Regions from separate parts of the Sinomonas halotolerans genome, predicted to be linked through region 3. Evidence: predicted binding sites of a transcription regulator. Region 3 holds the regulator's gene; each other region holds the start of a gene.
What was found. Region 3 encodes HrcA, which represses chaperone genes, less so after heat shock. Its sites were predicted from a motif close to TTNGCACTCGNNNNNNNCGAGTGCNAA; they were not measured.

Region 1: groES (co-chaperone GroES) is a predicted target of HrcA. The motif match lies at 2,766-2,792, and genes of this name have one in related genera.
Region 2: groL (chaperonin GroEL) is a predicted target of HrcA. The motif match lies at 3,676-3,702, and genes of this name have one in related genera.

What each region holds. Positions count from the first base shown of each region.
Region 1 covers NZ_JBDFRB010000012.1:63,515-69,300, forward strand. Annotated here, with positions in the region: partial or broken gene ABCQ75_RS12780 (acyltransferase family protein) at 1-501, opposite strand, end outside; gene groL (chaperonin GroEL) at 654-2,267, opposite strand; gene groES (co-chaperone GroES) at 2,335-2,631, opposite strand; gene ABCQ75_RS12795 (hypothetical protein) at 2,832-3,260, opposite strand; gene ABCQ75_RS12800 (class I SAM-dependent methyltransferase) at 3,339-4,613, shown strand; gene ABCQ75_RS12805 (shikimate 5-dehydrogenase) at 4,843-5,694, opposite strand; gene ykgO (type B 50S ribosomal protein L36) at 5,766-5,786, opposite strand, start outside.
Region 2 covers NZ_JBDFRB010000001.1:464,740-470,525, reverse strand. Annotated here, with positions in the region: gene ABCQ75_RS02085 (siderophore-interacting protein) at 1-392, opposite strand, end outside; gene ABCQ75_RS02080 (uracil-DNA glycosylase) at 421-1,092, opposite strand; gene ABCQ75_RS02075 (DUF3263 domain-containing protein) at 1,309-1,680, shown strand; gene ABCQ75_RS02070 (LytR C-terminal domain-containing protein) at 1,724-2,329, shown strand; gene ABCQ75_RS02065 (ABC transporter substrate-binding protein) at 2,332-3,573, shown strand; gene groL (chaperonin GroEL) at 3,872-5,500, shown strand.
Region 3 covers NZ_JBDFRB010000009.1:15,059-20,844, forward strand. Annotated here, with positions in the region: gene lepA (translation elongation factor 4) at 1-647, shown strand, start outside; gene hemW (radical SAM family heme chaperone HemW) at 687-1,937, shown strand; gene ABCQ75_RS10995 (DUF4870 domain-containing protein) at 1,972-2,376, opposite strand; gene ABCQ75_RS11000 (DUF3097 family protein) at 2,468-3,319, opposite strand; gene hrcA (heat-inducible transcriptional repressor HrcA) at 3,506-4,522, shown strand; gene dnaJ (molecular chaperone DnaJ) at 4,536-5,663, shown strand; gene ABCQ75_RS11015 (16S rRNA (uracil(1498)-N(3))-methyltransferase) at 5,665-5,786, shown strand, end outside.

The DNA of each region.
Region 1 (5,786 bases), on a different contig from region 3:
GCTCGCAGTACTGCTCTGCTGCGCGTAGTAGTCCACGGACTCGGACGCGAGGAGCCAGTTCTGCGCGTACGCCGCGGAGGCGAGGGCGTGGTCCGCGAGCTGCTTCCAGCGCGTCTCGGGGAGGATCACCGCCCCCGCCGCCAGGATGGCGAAGACCACCACGACCACCGCGGGCAGGAGCCGCTTGAACAGGTGCAGCCAGTGCCTGACGAGTCCGATGGCGTGCTCCGCCGGCGTCTGGCGCGAGTCCCGCCCGTACCGCCCCACGAACTGGCCCGTGATGAGGAAGGCGGAGACGAAGAGGAACACGTCCACCCCGCCCGAGACCCGCCCGAGCCACACGTGGTACGCCACGACCATGAGAACGGCGAGCGCGCGGAGCCCCTGGATCTCGGTGCGGTACCCCCGGCCCGGGAGGCGGGAGGGCTGGGCTGCGGTCGTCGCGTGACCCGCCACCGCAGCCATACCGCACCCTCCAGCCTGAGAAATCGGAGCCTCCATGCTAGCGGTGCGGGCGTGGAGGACTCGAATCAGGGGTGCGCCGTGGTGGGCCGGCTCGGCTGGGGCTGGAGGACGCACGACGGCGGCAGGCCCCCTTCCGCGTGGAAGGGGGCCCGCCGCTGGGGTGCTCGCGTGCGAGCTGGGGGCCAGGGCTAGTGGCTGTGGCCCGCGTGGTCGTCCGCGTCCTCGGCCGGCTTGTCCGCCACGAGGGTCTCGGTGGTGAGGACGAGGGCCGCGATCGAGGCCGCGTTGCGCAGCGCCGAACGGGTCACCTTGACCGGGTCGATGACACCGGCCGCGATGAGGTCCTCGTACTCGCCGGACTTGGCGTTGAAGCCGTGGTTGACCTCGGCCTCCTCCACCCGGGCGGCGACGACGTAGCCGTCGAACCCCGCGTTCTGGGCGATCCAGCGCAGCGGCTGGACGAGGGCGCGGCGCACGATCCCGACGCCGGCCACCGCATCGCCCGTGAGGGCCTTGACCGCCTCGTCCTCGTCGAGGACGCGGACCGCGTGGGCCAGGGCGGAGCCGCCGCCGGCCACGATGCCCTCCTCGAGGGCCGCGCGGGTCGAGGACACGGCGTCCTCGATGCGGTGCTTCTTCTCCTTGAGCTCGACCTCGGTCGCGGCGCCGACCTTGATGACGCCGATCCCGCCGGCGAGCTTCGCGAGGCGCTCCTGGAGCTTCTCGCGGTCCCAGTCGGAGTCCGTGCGGGCGAGCTCGGCGCGCAGCTGCGCGACGCGGCCGGCGACGTCCTCGTGCGACCCGGCGCCGTCCACGATCGTGGTCGTGTCCTTGGTCACCGTGATGCGGCGGGCCGTGCCGAGCTGCTCGAGCCCGACCTGGTCCAGGCTCAGGCCGACCTCCGGGGAGACGACCTGCGCGCCCGTGAGGGTCGCGATGTCCTGGAGCATGGCCTTGCGGCGGTCGCCGAAGCCCGGGGCCTTGACGGCCACGACATTGAGCGTGCCGCGGATCTTGTTGACGATCAGCGTGGACAGGGCCTCGCCGTCGATGTCCTCCGCGATGATGAACAGCGGCTTCGAGGCGGACAGGGCCTTCTCGAGCACCGGCAGGAACTCCTGCAGCGAGGAGATCTTGCCCTGGTTGATGAGGATGAGCGCGTCCTCGAGGACGGCCTCCTGGCGCTCCGCGTCCGTCACGAAGTACGGCGAGAGGTAGCCCTTGTCGAACTGCATGCCCTCGGTGAGGACCAGCTCGGTCTGGGTCGTGGAGGACTCCTCGATCGTGATGACGCCGTCCTGGCCCACCTTCTCGAAGGCCTCGGCGAGCAGGTCGCCGATCTCCTCGGACTGGGCCGAGATGGCCGCGACGTTCGCGACCTGGCGGCCCGAGACCTCCTGCGCGTTCTCCGCGAGGCGGGCGACGACGGCCTCGACGGCCGCCTCGATGCCGCGCTTGATCTCGCCCGGGGCTGCGCCCGCGGCAACGTTGCGCAGGCCCTCCTTGACGAGTGCCTGGGCGAGGACGGTCGCGGTCGTCGTGCCGTCGCCGGCGACGTCGTTGGTCTTGGTCGCGACCTCCTTGGCGAGCTGGGCGCCGAGGTTCTCGTACGGGTCCTCGAGCTCCACCTCGCGGGCGATCGTGACGCCGTCGTTCGTGATGGTGGGCGCGCCCCACTTCTTGTCCAGGACGACGTTGCGGCCGCGCGGGCCGAGCGTCACCTTGACGGTGTTGGCGAGCTTGTCGACGCCGGCCTCGAGGGCCTTCCGGGCGTCATCGTTGAATGCGAGCTGCTTGGCCATTCGCTTCTCCTTCTCAAATGCGGGACACCCCGGCCGCGCTCAGGCGGCCGGGGTGTCACACACAGCGCTACTTGACGACGATCGCGAGGACGTCGCGGGCGGAGAGCACGAGGTACTCGGCGCCGCCGGTCTTGACCTCGGTGCCGCCGTACTTCGAGTAGAGGACAACGTCGCCCACGGCGACGTCCACCGGGACGCGGTTGCCGTTGTCGTCAACGCGGCCGGGGCCGACAGCGACGACCTCGCCCTCCTGCGGCTTCTCCTTGGCGGTGTCCGGGATGACGAGGCCGGAGGCCGTGGTCTGCTCGGCTTCGAGCGGCTTGACGACGATGCGATCCTCGAGAGGCTTGATGGAGACCGACACGGATCTCTCCTTTTCATGAACGGGTTCACGGATAGGGAGCCGGGCAAGCAACCGTCGTCGCGGGTGCCGGGAGCGTGCCTGACATGGTTAGCACTCGACCATGCCGAGTGCCATTGCCGACTCTAGTGAGGCACTTGGCACTCGGTCAAGGCGAGTGCCAACCGGCGGCGTACTCGCGGCGGGCGCCGCGCGTGCCGGCCCTAGCTCCCGGCGAGCTCGTCGAAGCTCAGGCCGCCCTCGTCGTCGTCCGCAACCCGCCCGCGCGTGAGATACAGCGCCACGACCGAGCCGACCACCGCGAGCCCGCCGAGGACCAGACCCACGATCGCGGCGGCCTTCGCGCCCGCGTACTGGTCGCGGAGGGCGGCCGCCTCCTCGGTGGGATCCGAGATGTCCTTGCCCCCCATCGAGTACACGCCCGCCGTGAACGCGTCCAGGCCCAGCACCACCGCGAGCAGCACGGCCGAGATCGACGCGAGCACGATCCCCACGATGAGGGCCGGCCGGACGGAGCGGAGCAGCCCGGCGTCACCGGACAGGGCGCCCGACCGTGGCCGGCGGCCCCCGGAAGCCAGGCTCTCGGACGCGTTCTTCTCGGACGGGCGGCGGCGGGACGGCATGGGCTCCATGCCGTCAACCCTATCCAATCCGCACGTGCCCAGGGGCCGCCGGATCCCGCCTGTGACGGCGCCGGTAGGCTGGAGCGCATGGCCCACGAGAACAACGCCCCGGAGCAGCTCGCGCAGCTGTTGACCCCCGAGGGCTGGGCCCTCCTCAACGCGGTGGGACCGTACCGGGAAGAGGACGCGCTCGCGCTCAGCACGCGGCTTCGCAAGGAGGGCCACTCCCCCGAGCTCGTCTCCGCCGTCCTCAGCCAGGCGAGGCTCCGGGCCAGGGCGCAGGCGAAGTTCGGCGAGTTCGCATCCCACATGCTGTTCACGCGCGCGGGTCTCGAGCAGGCCACCCGGCTCTCGGTCGCCGCGCGGCACGCGGGCCGGTTCAAGGACGCCGGCGTGCGGCGCGTGGCAGACCTCGGGTGCGGCCTCGGCGCGGACGCGCTCGCGCTCGCGTCCCTCGACCTGGAGGTCACCGCCGTCGAGCTCGACGAGACGACCGCCGCGTGCGCGACCGTGAACCTCATGCCGTTCCCCTCCGCCCGCGTGGTGCACGCCAACGCGGAGTCCGTTCCGCTGGACGAGGTCGACGGCGTGTGGCTGGACCCCGCCCGCCGCACCACCTCCACGTCGGGCACCGAGCGGATCTGGGACCCGGAGGCGTTCTCGCCGCCCCTCTCCTTCGTGGAGGCGCTCGCCGCCCGCGGGCTGCCCGTGGGGGTCAAGCTCGGGCCCGGCATCCCGCACGAGTCGATTCCGGCCGGGTGCGAGGCGCAGTGGGTGTCCGTCGACGGGGATGTGGCGGAGGTCTCGCTGTACTTCAACTCGCTGCGCCGGCCGAGCGTGCGGCGCGCGGCGCTCCTGCTGGACGGGGGCTCGGGCGGTGCCGGCGGGCCAGCCGGAGGTTCAGGCGGGGCCGGCGGCGGGGGCTCGGCGGAGCTCGTGGCCGAGACGGACTTCGGGGACGGCGCCGAGCCGCGCATCGGCCCGCTCGCGGGGTACCTCTACGAGCCCGACGGCGCCGTGATCCGGGCGGGGCTCGTCGCCGAGCTCGCGGAGCGGCTCGGCGGGCACCTCGTGGACCCGCACATCGCCTACATCTGCGCCGACGAGCACGTGCCCACCGCGTTCGCGCGGGCCTACCGGGTGCTCGAGGTGCGGCCGTACAGCGTCAAGGCGCTGCGCGCGTGGGTGCGGGAGCAGGGCATCGGGGTGCTCGACATCAAGAAGCGGGGAACGTCGGTGACGCCCGAGGAGCTCCGCAGGCTCCTGCTCGCGGGCCAGAAGAAGGGCGCTGCCGGGCACGCGACCCTCGTCCTGACGCGCATCGGGGACGACCGCGTGGCCGCGGTCGTCGAGCCCGTCTGACCCCGCACCAAACCCCGTTGCGGGGTCACCTCCCCGCGACCCCATTGCGGGGTCACATCCCCAACCCGTTGTGGGGTCCCGTCCCGACCCATACGGGGTCCCGTCCCGACCCAGGGGGCGGCGGGACCTCACAACGGGCGGGACGGGACCCCACAACAGGCGGGACGCGACCCCACAACGGGCGGGACGCGACCCCACAACAGGCGGGACGCGACCCCACAACAGGAGGTCACTGGGCCCGCATGAACTCCTCCGCCTCTCGGACCTGCTCCGGGGTGGGCGTGATGCCGGTGTAGAGCACGAACTGCTCGAGGGCCTGGATGGTCATGACCTCGGCGCCCGTGATGACGGTCTTCCCCGCGCCCCGGCCCGCGCGGATGAGGGGGGTCTCGGCGGGGACGGCAACGACATCGAACACGAGCCGCGCGGCGTCGACCGCCTCCTGGGGGAAGGACAGCGCGTCCGCCTCAGGACCGCCGGCCATGCCGATCGGAGTGACGTTCACGAGCACGTCCGCACCGCGCTCGCCCGCAGCCGCCAGCGCGGCCTCGACCGAGGGCTCCCAGCGGAACCCGTACAGGTCCGCGAGCGCCCGGCCAGTCTCCTCGTTGCGGGCGATGACCGTCACGTCGGCGAACCCGGCGTCCCGGAACGCGGCGGCGGTGGCCTTCGCCATGCCGCCGGAGCCGCGCAGCAGTACGGACCAGGACGGGTCGATGCGGCCCTGCTGCCGCGCACCCTCGATGAGCTGCGCGATCGCCGTGTAGTCCGTGTTGTACGCCGTGAGGACGCCCGAATCGTTGACGATCGTGTTCACCGAGTCGATCGCCGCTGCCGAGGCGTCCATGCGGTCCACGAGGGCGATCACGTCCTCCTTGTAGGGCATCGACACCGCGCAGCCTCGGATCCCGAGGCCGCGCACACCGGCGATCGCGTTCGCGAGGTCCGTGGGTGCGAAGGCCTTGTAGATCCAGTTGAGCCCGAGGGCCTCGTAGAGGAAGTTGTGGAAGCGCGTCCCGTTGTTGCTCGGCCGGGCCGAGAGGGAGATGCACAGCGTCATGTCTTTGTTGAGGATCGGCACGGCACAAGGCTAGTGCCGTGCCGATCCCCGTGCACTGCGTGAAGCCGGGCGGGACGTCGCCCGCCGGGCCGCTATCCCTGCCGCGCCTTGAA
Region 2 (5,786 bases), on a different contig from region 3:
GTGGCCACGAGCCGGTCTCCCGGCTGGGCGGCCGCCGCCCAGGGGCCCGCGAGGCCCTCGTCCCCGTGCACCACGAAGTCGAGCGTGAGTTCACCCGCGGCGGCGTCGAACGCGCGGACCGTGTACGTCCGGGTCACGGGCCACTGGTCCCGCGGGAGGGCCTCCTTGAGCTCCGCGAGGTCCACCGGGCCGTCCGGCCATACTCCGCCCGGCAGCTGCACTGGGAAAGCGACCTTGACGTACTTGTCGGTGAAGCCGTTGTCCGCGAACGCCGCGAAGCCCGGCCCTCCGGCCACGATCCGCACGAGATGGGGGGAGAGCCTCTCGGTCCGGGAGACGACGAGGTCGAGTGTGGGCCGCGGCTTCTTGGCCGGCCGGTCGGGCAGAGTCATGGGCCAAGGCTACCGAGCCTGCGCCCGTCTACGCCCAGCGCACCGGCTCGGCCCCCTGCTCCGCGAGCAGCGCATTGGCGCGGCTGAACGGGTGGGAGCCGAAGAAGCCCCGGGAGGCGGAGAGCGGCGAGGGGTGCGCGGAGGCGATGATCGGCGTCGTGCGCAGCAGGGGTGCCACGGACTGCGCGTCCCTGCCCCACAGGATCGCGACGAGCGGCAGGCCGCGGCCGACGACGGCGCTCACCGCCGCGTCCGTGACTTCCTCCCAGCCGAGCCGGCGGTGCGAGCCCGCCGCGCCTGCCCGTACGGACAGGACGCGGTTGAGCAGGAGCACGCCCTCCGCCTCCCAGGGCGAGAGGTCGCCGTCATGCGGGGCGGGGACGCCGAGGTCCGCGGTGAGCTCACGGTAGATGTTCGCGAGGCTGCGCGGGAGCGGTCGAACGGCCGCGTCGCACGCGAAGCTCAGCCCTATCGGGTGCCCCGGCGTGGGGTACGGGTCCTGCCCGATGACGAGCACGCGCACGGCGGAGAGGGGCCGCGCGAAGGCGCGCAGGAGCCGCTCGGGGGAGGGGAGCACGACGGCGCCGTCCCCGGCTTCCGCCGCGAGCGCGGCGAGTGCGCGGCGCAGCGCGGTCTCGGCCGGCGCGAGGGCCTGAACCCACTCGGGGTGGACAAGGTCCGACAGGGGAGCCGCGGTCATCGTCTCCAGGGCCCGTGCGGCCTCAGCAGGGTCCATCGCGGCGGCGCCAGTGCCCGCGAGGGCCGTGCGGGAGCCTGGAGCCGGGACGGGAAGGTCGAAGAGCGGCTCGGAATCCATCACCGTGCCAGTGTGCCAGAGGGGTGCCAGAGGCGTCCCGGCTCCCGGCGCGCGCGGGAAATGACAGCCCTGTAGTTCGTTTCTCCTAGACTGGAGGCCATGTCCGCAGCAGCACACAGTACGCAGGAGACCGGCGTCCAGGAGACCAGCGTCCAGGAGACCAGCGTCCAGGAGACGGGCGAACACGAGCTGGACCTCGATCCGCACGGGCGGCCCACGGCGGGCCTCACCGAGCGGGAGGTGCAGATGCTGGCCCTCGAACGGGGATGGTGGAAGTACGCCGGGGCCAAGGAGCAGGCCGTCCGCGAGCTCTTCGACCTCTCGGCGACGCACTACTACCAGCTGCTCAACGCCCTCATCGACACCGAGGCGGCGCTCGCCCATGACCCGATGCTCGTCAAGAGGCTGCGTAGACTGAGGACGTCGCGGCAGCGCGCACGCACTGCCCGCCGGCTCGGCGGGAGCGCCTGACCCGGCCGTCCCCCAGCCGTCACGACAAGGACCATACGCACGCATGAGCACGTACCCCCGCGACGAATTCGATGCGGTCCCCGAGTCCCCCCGCCGCCAGGGCGTGCACCGGGCCCGCGCCAACGGCGGCGGCCGCCGAGGCCTCGTCTGGATCCTCGCGGCCGGCATCGCTGCCCTGCTGATCGGCGCCCTGGCCTTCTTCGTCCTGCCTGGCCTGGTCGGAGCCCAGAAGACCGCGCCGGCCTCGTCGTCGGCCCCGTCCAGCGCCGCCCCGACGCCGCCGGCGGAGAGCTCCGCGCCGGCCACCGCGGCGCCCACCAAGGAAGCAGCCCCGACCCCGACACCCACGCCCACGCAGGCTGGGCCGACCGTGGACCGCACCCTCGAGGTCGGCGTCTACAACGCCACCGGCACTGCGGGCCTCGGCGCACGCGTCGGGGACACGGCGCGCGCAGCCGGCTGGAACGTCACCGCGGTAGCCAACTGGGGCGGCAGCCCGGTCGCGTCCCCGGTGGTCTACTACCGTGACGCGAAGGACGCCGCGGCCGCCCGGGCACTGGCCGCGGACCTCGGCATCAGCGAGGTCTACGAGGCCAGCGCGCTCGGCATCCCGCTCGCCGCGGTGCTCGGCCCCGGGTACGCGGGCTGAGCATGGCCCGCGTCCCCTCCCGCGCCGGGCGGCGCCGGCTCGGTGCCGCCGCCGCGATGGCGTGCGCCCTCCTGGCCACCGCCTGCACCAGCGGGGGAGACGCGCGCACGGCCCAGCCCGGCCCGTCCGGGGACGGGGTGCTGCGGATCGGCCTGCTGCTGGACAGCACGGGAGGCTCTGCGTACCTCAACGAGGCCCAGCATGCCGCTGTCCTCGCCGCGGTCCAGGAGGCCAACAGCGCGGGCGGCCACGCCGGCGCCCCGATCGAGCTCATCGACCCTGAGCCCAGCGAGGACACCGCGGAGGCCGCGCGCCGGCTCGTCGACGCGGGCGCGGACGTCGTGATCGGTCCGACCGACTCCTCGCGCGCACCGGCCGCGATCGACGTGCTCTCCCGCGCCCACGTCCCCCTCATCTCACCGGCCAACGAGTCCGCGCAGCTGAGCTCCTACCCGAGCTCGGGCTACTACTTCCGCACAGCCGCGCCGGAGACGGCGGCGGGCGCCGCCCTCGTCGAGCTGGCCCGCTCCTCGGGGGCGGCGTCCGTCGCCGTCCTGCACCAGGAGGGCGAGCGGTCCGGGGCGATCGCCCAGGGCGCCGCCGCAGCGCTCGGGGCCGCCGGGCTCGAGGACGCCGGCAGCGCCGAGTTCTCCGGGCACGACGCCGGCCCAGCGGCCCTCGCTGCGAGCGGCGCGGACGCGGTGGTCGTGATCGCGGAGGCCGACCAGCAGGCCGTCGTCGCCCAGCTCGCGGATGCAGGCGTGCGCGGCGAGCGGCTCGTCCTCTCGGAGGGGCTCGTGCGCAGGTACGGCACCGGGATCGCCTCCCGTGCGCTCGAGGGCGCCCGGGCCGCGGTGCCCGGCGTCTTCCCCAGCCCCGACTTCCAGGCCGCCGTGCTCGAGCAGGACGAGGACCTCACGGACATGGCCTTCGCCGCGGAGGCGTATGACGCGGCGGCGCTCGCCGTCCTCGCGGCGGGGGAGGCCGCGGACGACGGCGGTGCCTCCATCGCCGCGAAGCTCACGGCCGTCTCGGGCGGGGCGGGCGGCGACCGGCAGGCGTGCACCTTCGTCACGCAGTGCCTCGCGCAGCAGGAGGAGGGCAAGGCGGTCGACTACCAGGGCCAATCCGGCCCGATCGCCTTCGACGCCCACGGGGACATCACGCAGGCCGAGTTCATGGTGCTCCGGTTCGGACCGGACAATGACCCCGCCCAGGCGGGGCGGGTCGCCGTCGCGCGCTGACCGCGCGAGGCGAGGGCCCGGCGTCGTGCGCCGACGGCCCGGGGCACCGCCCAGCTGCCGCCTCCATCTTGCACTCGGAGGGGTCGAGTGCTAAAGATTGACCTAGCACTCCCGTAGCCCGACTGCTAACCGCCAGGGCCTCGTGAAGCCTCGACGGCGCAGTCGTCCGCGGGAGGAAGGGAACACCTCGCTGGGGTGAGGCACCGGCTGACCGGACACGGGAGGCGGGGGCCGGCCGTCGCGGGCGCTGCAGCAGGTGGTCACACCGAACGACTGTCCCGAAAGGACTCACGCCGTCATGGCCAAGATCATTGCATTCGACGAGGAGGCCCGCCGCGGTCTCGAGCGCGGCCTGAACCAGCTGGCCGACGCCGTCAAGGTCACCCTCGGCCCGCGTGGCCGCAACGTCGTCCTCGAGAAGAAGTGGGGCGCCCCCACGATCACGAACGACGGTGTCTCCATCGCCAAGGAGATCGAGCTCGACGACCCGTACGAGAAGATCGGCGCGGAGCTCGTCAAGGAGGTCGCCAAGAAGACCGACGACGTCGCTGGCGACGGCACCACGACCGCCACTGTCCTCGCCCAGGCGCTCGTCCGCGAGGGCCTGCGCAACGTCGCAGCCGGCGCCGACCCGCTCTCGCTCAAGCGCGGCATCGAGAAGGCCGTCGCCGCTGTGACCGAGGAGCTCCTCGCCTCCGCCAAGGAGATCGAGACCAAGGAGGAGATCGCCGCGACCGCGTCCATCTCCGCCGGCGATACCCAGATCGGCCAGCTCATCTCCGAGGCCCTCGACAAGGTGGGCAAGGAGGGTGTCATCACCGTCGAGGAGTCCAACACGTTCGGCCTCGAGCTCGAGCTCACCGAGGGCATGCGCTTCGACAAGGGCTACATCTCGGCCTACTTCGTCACCGACGCCGAGCGCCAGGAGACGGTCCTCGAGGACCCGTACATCCTCATCGTGAACTCCAAGATCTCCTCGGTGAAGGACCTCGTCGCGGTCCTCGAGAAGGTCATGCAGACCAACAAGCCGCTCCTCATCATCGCCGAGGACGTCGAGGGCGAGGCCCTGGCCACGCTCATCGTCAACAAGATCCGCGGCACCTTCAAGTCCGTCGCCGTCAAGGCTCCGGGCTTCGGCGACCGCCGCAAGGCCATGCTGACCGACATCGCCATCCTCACCGGTGGCCAGGTCATCGCCGAGGAGGTCGGCCTCAAGCTCGAGAACGCCACGGTCGAGCTGCTCGGCAAGGCCCGCAAGGTCGTCGTGACCAAGGACGAGACCACGATCGTCGAGGGTGCCGGCGACGCCGACCAGATCGCCGGCCGCGTGGCCCAGATCCGCGCCGAGATCGAGAACTCGGACTCGGACTACGACCGCGAGAAGCTCCAGGAGCGCCTCGCCAAGCTCGCCGGCGGCGTCGCCGTCATCAAGGCGGGCGCGGCCACCGAGGTCGAGCTCAAGGAGCGCAAGCACCGCATCGAGGACGCCGTCCGCAACGCGAAGGCCGCCGTCGAGGAGGGCATCGTCGCCGGTGGTGGCGTGGCCCTCATCCAGGCCGGCGCCAAGGCGTTCGCCAACCTCTCGCTCGAGGGCGACGAGGCCACGGGTGCCAACATCGTCAAGGTTGCCATCGACGCCCCGCTGAAGCAGATCGCCTTCAACGCGGGCCTCGAGCCGGGCGTCGTCGTGGACAAGGTCCGCGGCCTGCCCGCCGGCCACGGCCTCAACGCCGCCACCGGCGTGTACGAGGACCTCCTGGCCGCCGGCGTCAACGACCCGGTCAAGGTGACCCGCTCGGCGCTGCAGAACGCCGCGTCGATCGCCGGCCTCTTCCTCACCACGGAGGCCGTTGTCGCCGACAAGCCCGAGAAGGCCGCCCCGGCCGGCCCGGGTGCCGATGAGATGGGCGGCATGGGCGGCTTCTGAGCCCCCATCCGCTCCGGCTACCCGGCCCCCGCGGCTGACGGTGGTTCGCACGACGGCGGGGTCCCCACTTCCGTGGGGGCCCCGCCGTCGCCGTCCCCACCCGTTTCCGGTACAGACATCCGGGCGATTGACCCTTTCGGGTACAGCACCCCTGGGCACTCGGGCGTTCCATGGGATGAGCAGAAATCGTGCCCCTTCCCGCGTCAGACGCCTGCGCTCGTTCGTCCTTCCGGCACACGCACGACGGCGGCCGGCGCCTTCCTCAGTGGAGGCGCCGGCCGCCGTC
Region 3 (5,786 bases):
TCCCCACGGGCAAGGTCAAGGAGGTCCGCGAGCCCATGGTGTCTGCGACGATCCTCGCCCCCAACGAGTTCGTCGGCGCCATCATGGAGCTCTGCCAGGGCCGCCGCGGCCAGATGAAGGGCATGGACTACCTCTCCGAGGACCGCGTGGAGCTGCGCTACTGGATTCCGCTCGCGGAGATCGTGTTCGACTTCTTCGACCAGCTCAAGTCCAAGACGCGCGGCTACGCCTCGCTGGACTGGAAGGCCGACGGCGAGCAGGCCGCCGACCTCGTCAAGGTGGACATCCTCCTCCAGGGCGAGCAGGTGGACGCGTTCAGCGCCATCACGCACCGGGACAAGGCGTACGCCTACGGGACCATGATGACCGCCAAGCTGCGTGAGCTCATCCCGCGCCAGCAGTTCGAGGTGCCGATCCAGGCCGCGATCGGCTCGCGCATCATCGCCCGCGAGAACATCCGTGCCATCCGCAAGGACGTCCTGGCCAAGTGCTACGGCGGCGACATCACGCGCAAGCGCAAGCTGCTCGAGAAGCAGAAGGAAGGCAAGAAGCGCATGAAGATGGTGGGCCGCGTGGAGGTCCCGCAGGAGGCCTTCATCGCCGCGCTCACGACCGACGAGTCCGGCAAGGACAAGGCGAAGAAGTAGCGTGCGCGTCCCTCCGGCAGCCGGCAGGGTGGTGGCCTAGTGCCCAGCGCCCTGCCGCTCGGCGATCCTGCCCCGGCCGACGGCGTGCTCCCGGCCCAGGCGGCCGACGGCGCCTCGGAACGGAGCTTCTCCCTGTACGCGCACATTCCGTTCTGCGCCGTGCGGTGCGGGTACTGCGACTTCAACACCTACACGGCGACCGAGCTCGGCGGCGGCGCCTCCCAGGCGGCGTATGCTTCGACCGCGGTGGAGGAGGTTCGGTTCGCCGCGGCTGCGCTCGAGGCCTCCGGGGTGGCGAGGCGGCCCCTGTCCACGGTGTTCTTCGGCGGTGGGACGCCCACGCTCCTGCCTGCGGCGGACCTCGCCTCGATCCTGGACGCGGCTGTGGACGCATGGGGCCTCGCGCCGGGGGCGGAGGTCACCACGGAGGCGAACCCGGACTCCGTCACCCCAGAGTCCCTCCACGTGCTCGCAGAGGCCGGTTTCACGCGCGTCTCCTTCGGCATGCAGTCCGCCGTGCCGCACGTCCTGGCGGTCCTCGACCGGACGCATACCCCGAGCCGCGTCCCGGATGCCGTCCGGTGGGCGCGCGAAGCGGGCCTCGACGTCAGCCTGGACCTCATCTACGGCACGCCTGGCGAGAGCATGGAGGACTGGAGGGCCTCTCTGGAGGCGGCCCTCGCCTGTGGGCCTGACCACGTGAGCGCCTACGCGCTCATCGTCGAGGAGGGCACGCGCCTCGCCGCGCAGATCCGCCGCGGCGAGGTCCCCCCGGTCGACGACGACGACCACGCCGAGAAGTACGAGCTCGCCGATGCGGTCCTCGCCGAGGCGGGCTTCTCGTGGTACGAGGTGAGCAACTGGGCCCGCCGCACCGAGGACGGCGGCGGCGGGGGAGCGCGGTATGCGTGCCGCCACAACCTCGCATACTGGCACGGCGGGGACTGGTGGGGGATCGGCCCCGGCGCGCACTCCCACGTGGGCGGCGTGCGCTGGTGGAACGTCAAGCACCCCACGGCCTACGCGGGCAGGCTCGCCGCGGGCGCCTCGCCGGCTGCGGGACGTGAGACGCTCGACGCCGACACGCGCCGGATCGAGCGCGTCCTCCTCGGGATCCGGCTCGCCGAGGGGCTTCCCGTGGCCGAGCTCGAGCCCCAGGGGCGCGCTGCTGTCGCGGGGCTCATCGCGGACGGCCTCGTCGAGGGGAAGCACGCTTTGGCCGGGCGGCTCGTGCTCACGCTTCGCGGACGGCTCCTCGCGGACGCCGTGGTGCGCCGCGTGCTCCCATAGCGCTGGCGCCGCTCTGCGACCTCGGGTGGGCCGGCTACTGGATGAGCCGGAGGTTGTACTGGTACCGGTACGGCTGGCCGCGGTTCACCTGGACGCCTGCGATCACGGAGAAGACCGTGAGGGCGAGCCAGATGACGGTCGCGAAGACGGCGAAGACGTTGCCGACCACCGGAATGAGGGCGAGGACGTTGAACACGATCGCCGCGGCCGTGGGCGGCAGCGTGAAGTTGAGGGCCTCTTTGGACTCCTGGGCCGTGAAGGGCCCCCGGTCCTTGAACACGAGGTAGATCAGGAGCGAGGGCACGCAGCCGAGGATGCCCCCGAAGTGCGCGAGGGTCGCCCACTGCCGGTCCTCTGAGGAAGTGAGCGGCAGCGCCCGCGCCGGGATTCCGTGGTATTCGCTCTCGCCGTTGCGGGGGTCCTGCGGGTACTCGGCCACTGGGTTCCTTGCCTGTGTGTCGGTGCTTCATGCTCGGATGGGCCGCGGGTGGCGGCCCGAGAGCACTCCAAGGATAGCGGAGGCGCGGCCGTCAGGCCGTGAGGAAGTCGATGACCTCCTCGACACGCCCGAGCAGCGCGGGCTCGAGGTCCGCGTACGTGCGCACCCTTCCGAGGAGCCTCTGCCACGCGAGGCCCAGGTCCTCGGCGGTCTCGTGCGGCCAGCCGAACGCCGCGACGACGCCGGTCTTCCAGTCGGTGCCCCGCGGTACCGAGGGCCAGGCGGGGATGCCGAGGACGGAGGGCCTGATGGCCTGCCAGACGTCCACGTAGGGATGCCCCACGATCAGGACATTGCCCGCGGCGCCGGGCGCGGCCATGGCTGCCGCGGCGATGCGGGACTCCTTGGACCCCTCGACGAGGTGGTCCACGAGGACGCCGAGCTTCCGGTCCGGGCCCGGGCCGAAGTCGGCGATGGCGGCGGCGAGGTCGTCTACGCCGTGGAGGGGCTCGACGACGATGCCCTCCACGCGCAGGTCGTCACCCCACACCTTCTCCACGAGTTCGGCGTCGTGCTTCCCCTCGACCCACACGCGGCTGGCCTTGGCCACCTGGGCCCGCTGGCCCTCGACGCGCACGGAGCCGGAGGCGGTGCGGGCCGGTGCGGCGGGCGCGGAGGGCAGTGCGGGCGGGCCCACGCGCACGGGCCGGCCGTCCACGAGGAACCCGAAGCCGAGTTGGAACGAGCGCGTGCGGCCCCGGCGGTCCTCGAGGCTCATGACGTGCATCCCGCCGGACTTCTCGATCCGGGTCACGGCGCCCACCCAGCCGGACTCGGCGTCCTCGAGGACGAGGCCGATCTCTGCCGGCACGGTGGGGAGCTCGCGCTTGGCCGGGGCGGAGAGGCTCACGGGCCCCCACGTGTCGAAGGGTGAATGCTCCACGTGCTCGGCCTCTCTTCGTGTCCGTCAGCCCGGCCGGCGCCGGGCCCTCCCATGCTAGGCGAGTGCCCGGCGTCGGCCGTGCAGGCGGCGTGCACCGGCTGTTGTGCAGCCGCCAGCGCGCCGGGGGCGGGCATAATAGACTTGGCACTTGGTCCCAGGGAGTGCTAACGCTGGAGGGGTGAAGGAATGAACGAGCCGCGCAAGCTCGAGGTGCTGCGGGCAATCGTCGAGGACTACGTGCACTTCCGCGAGCCCGTCGGCTCGAAGGCGCTCGTGGACCGGCACCGTCTGGGCGTCTCGAGCGCGACGATCCGCAACGACATGGCCGCGCTCGAGGACGAGGGGCTCATCGCGGCCCCGCACACGAGCGCCGGCCGCGTGCCGACCGACAAGGGGTACCGCGTCTTCGTGGACCACCTCGCCGACGTCCGCCCGCTCTCCGCCGCCGAGAAGCGCGCGATCCACACCCTCCTCGACGGCGCCGACGACCTCGACGACGTCCTCGAGCGCACCGTGAGGCTCCTCTCGCAGCTCACCAACCAGGTGGCCGTGGTGCAGTATCCACAGCTCGGGCGGGCCCGGGTGCGGCACATCGAGGCCGTGTCCCTCGCGCCCCGCCAGGTGCTGCTCGTGCTCATCGCCGACTCCGGGAGTGTGGAGCAGCGCGTGCACGCAGTGCCCGAGGACGTGGACCGGGACCGGCTCGCCGTCCTGAGGGACAGGCTGCTCTCGGCCGCGGCGGGCACGCCCGTGGCACTGCTGGACGAGACGCTCGCCGCCGTGGTGGGCCTCCTCCCACCCGGCGAGCAGCCGCTGGGGGCCGAGCTCGCGCGAGGCCTCGTGCTCCTGGCCGCGTCGAGCCGCGAAGAGCGCATGGTCATGGCCGGGACCGCGTACCTGGCCCGGTCCACGGGCGACTTCCTCCAGAGCATCTCGCCGGTCCTCGAGGCCCTCGAGGAGCAGGTCGTGCTCCTGCGCCTCCTGTCGGAGATGGCCGGTGACCCGCGCGGCGTGGCCGTGCGGATCGGCCGCGAGAACTCCTACGACGGCCTGGCCGAGACCTCCGTCGTCGCCACGGGCTACGGGCTCGGGGACGGGCCGAAGATCGGCGTCCTCGGGCCGACCCGCATGGACTACCCGGCCACGATGGCCGCTGTGCGCGCCGTAGCCCGCTACCTGTCCAAGATCCTCGCTGGAAGCTGAGAGAAAGAAGACTGTGAGCAGCCACTACGAAACCCTGGGCGTTCCGTCTGACGCGAGCGCTGAGGAGATCAAGAAGGCCTACCGGAAGCTGGCCCGCAAGCTCCACCCCGACGTGAACCCGGGGGAGGAGGCCGCGGAGCAGTTCAAGGCGGTCACGCACGCCTTCGAGGTCCTCTCCGACCCGCAGAAGCGGCGCGTCTACGACATGACCGGCAACGAGAACGGCACGGACAACGGGTTCGGCGGATCCTACAACGGCGCCGGCTTCGCGTTCCAGGACATCTTCGAGACGTTCTTCGGCGGTGCCGGCGGCCAGGCCGGGCCCGCCTCCCGCGTGCGCCGGGGCCAGGACGCGCTCATCGCCGTGCGGATCGAGCTCAAGGACGCCGTCTTCGGCGTCAACAAGAAGCTCGAGGTCGACACCGCGGTGACGTGCGAGCGCTGCGAGGGCTCGTGCTGCGAGCCCGGCACGGAGCCGGTGCGCTGTACCGTGTGCGGCGGCAGCGGCCACGTCCAGCGGGCCGTCCGCTCGATCCTCGGCCAGGTCATGACGACGGCCGCCTGCCCCTCGTGCCAGGGGTTCGGCACCGAGATCCCGAGCCCGTGCCACGAGTGCAGCGGCGAGGGCCGCGTGCGCAGCCGGCGCACGCTCACGGTGAAGATCCCGGCGGGCGTCTCCACGGGCACCCGGATCCAGCTCTCCGGCCAGGGCGAGGCGGGCACCGCCGGTGGCCCGCCGGGGGACCTCTACGTCGAGATCCGCGTGGCGCCGCACGCGATGTTCACCCGCGAGGGCGACCATCTGCACGCGACCCTCAGCGTGCCCATGACTGCCGCCGCGCTCGGTTCCGAGATGACGCTCGAGACGTTCGACGGCGAGCAGGGCATCACCCTGCGGCCGGGGACCCAGTCCGGGGACGTCGTGACGCTCCCGGGCCTGGGCGCGGCGCGGCTGCGCGGCGGCGGACGCGGCGACCTGCTCGTGACGGTCAAGGTCGAGACGCCCACCCGTCTGGACCCCGAGCAGGAGGAGCTGCTCCGACAGTTCGCAAAGCTCCGCGGCGAGCACGTGGGCGAGGGCAAGCTCGTGGGCAGCGGCGGCGTCTTCGCGAAGCTTCGCGACAAGCTGGGCAATCTCTGACATGTCCCGGCCGCTCTTCTACGTCCCCGCAGGCACGCTCGACGGCGCGGCGCCGGGGGAGCGCGTGACAGTTGCCGGATCCGAGGGACGTCACGCCGCGACGGTGCGCCGCCTCGGGCCAGG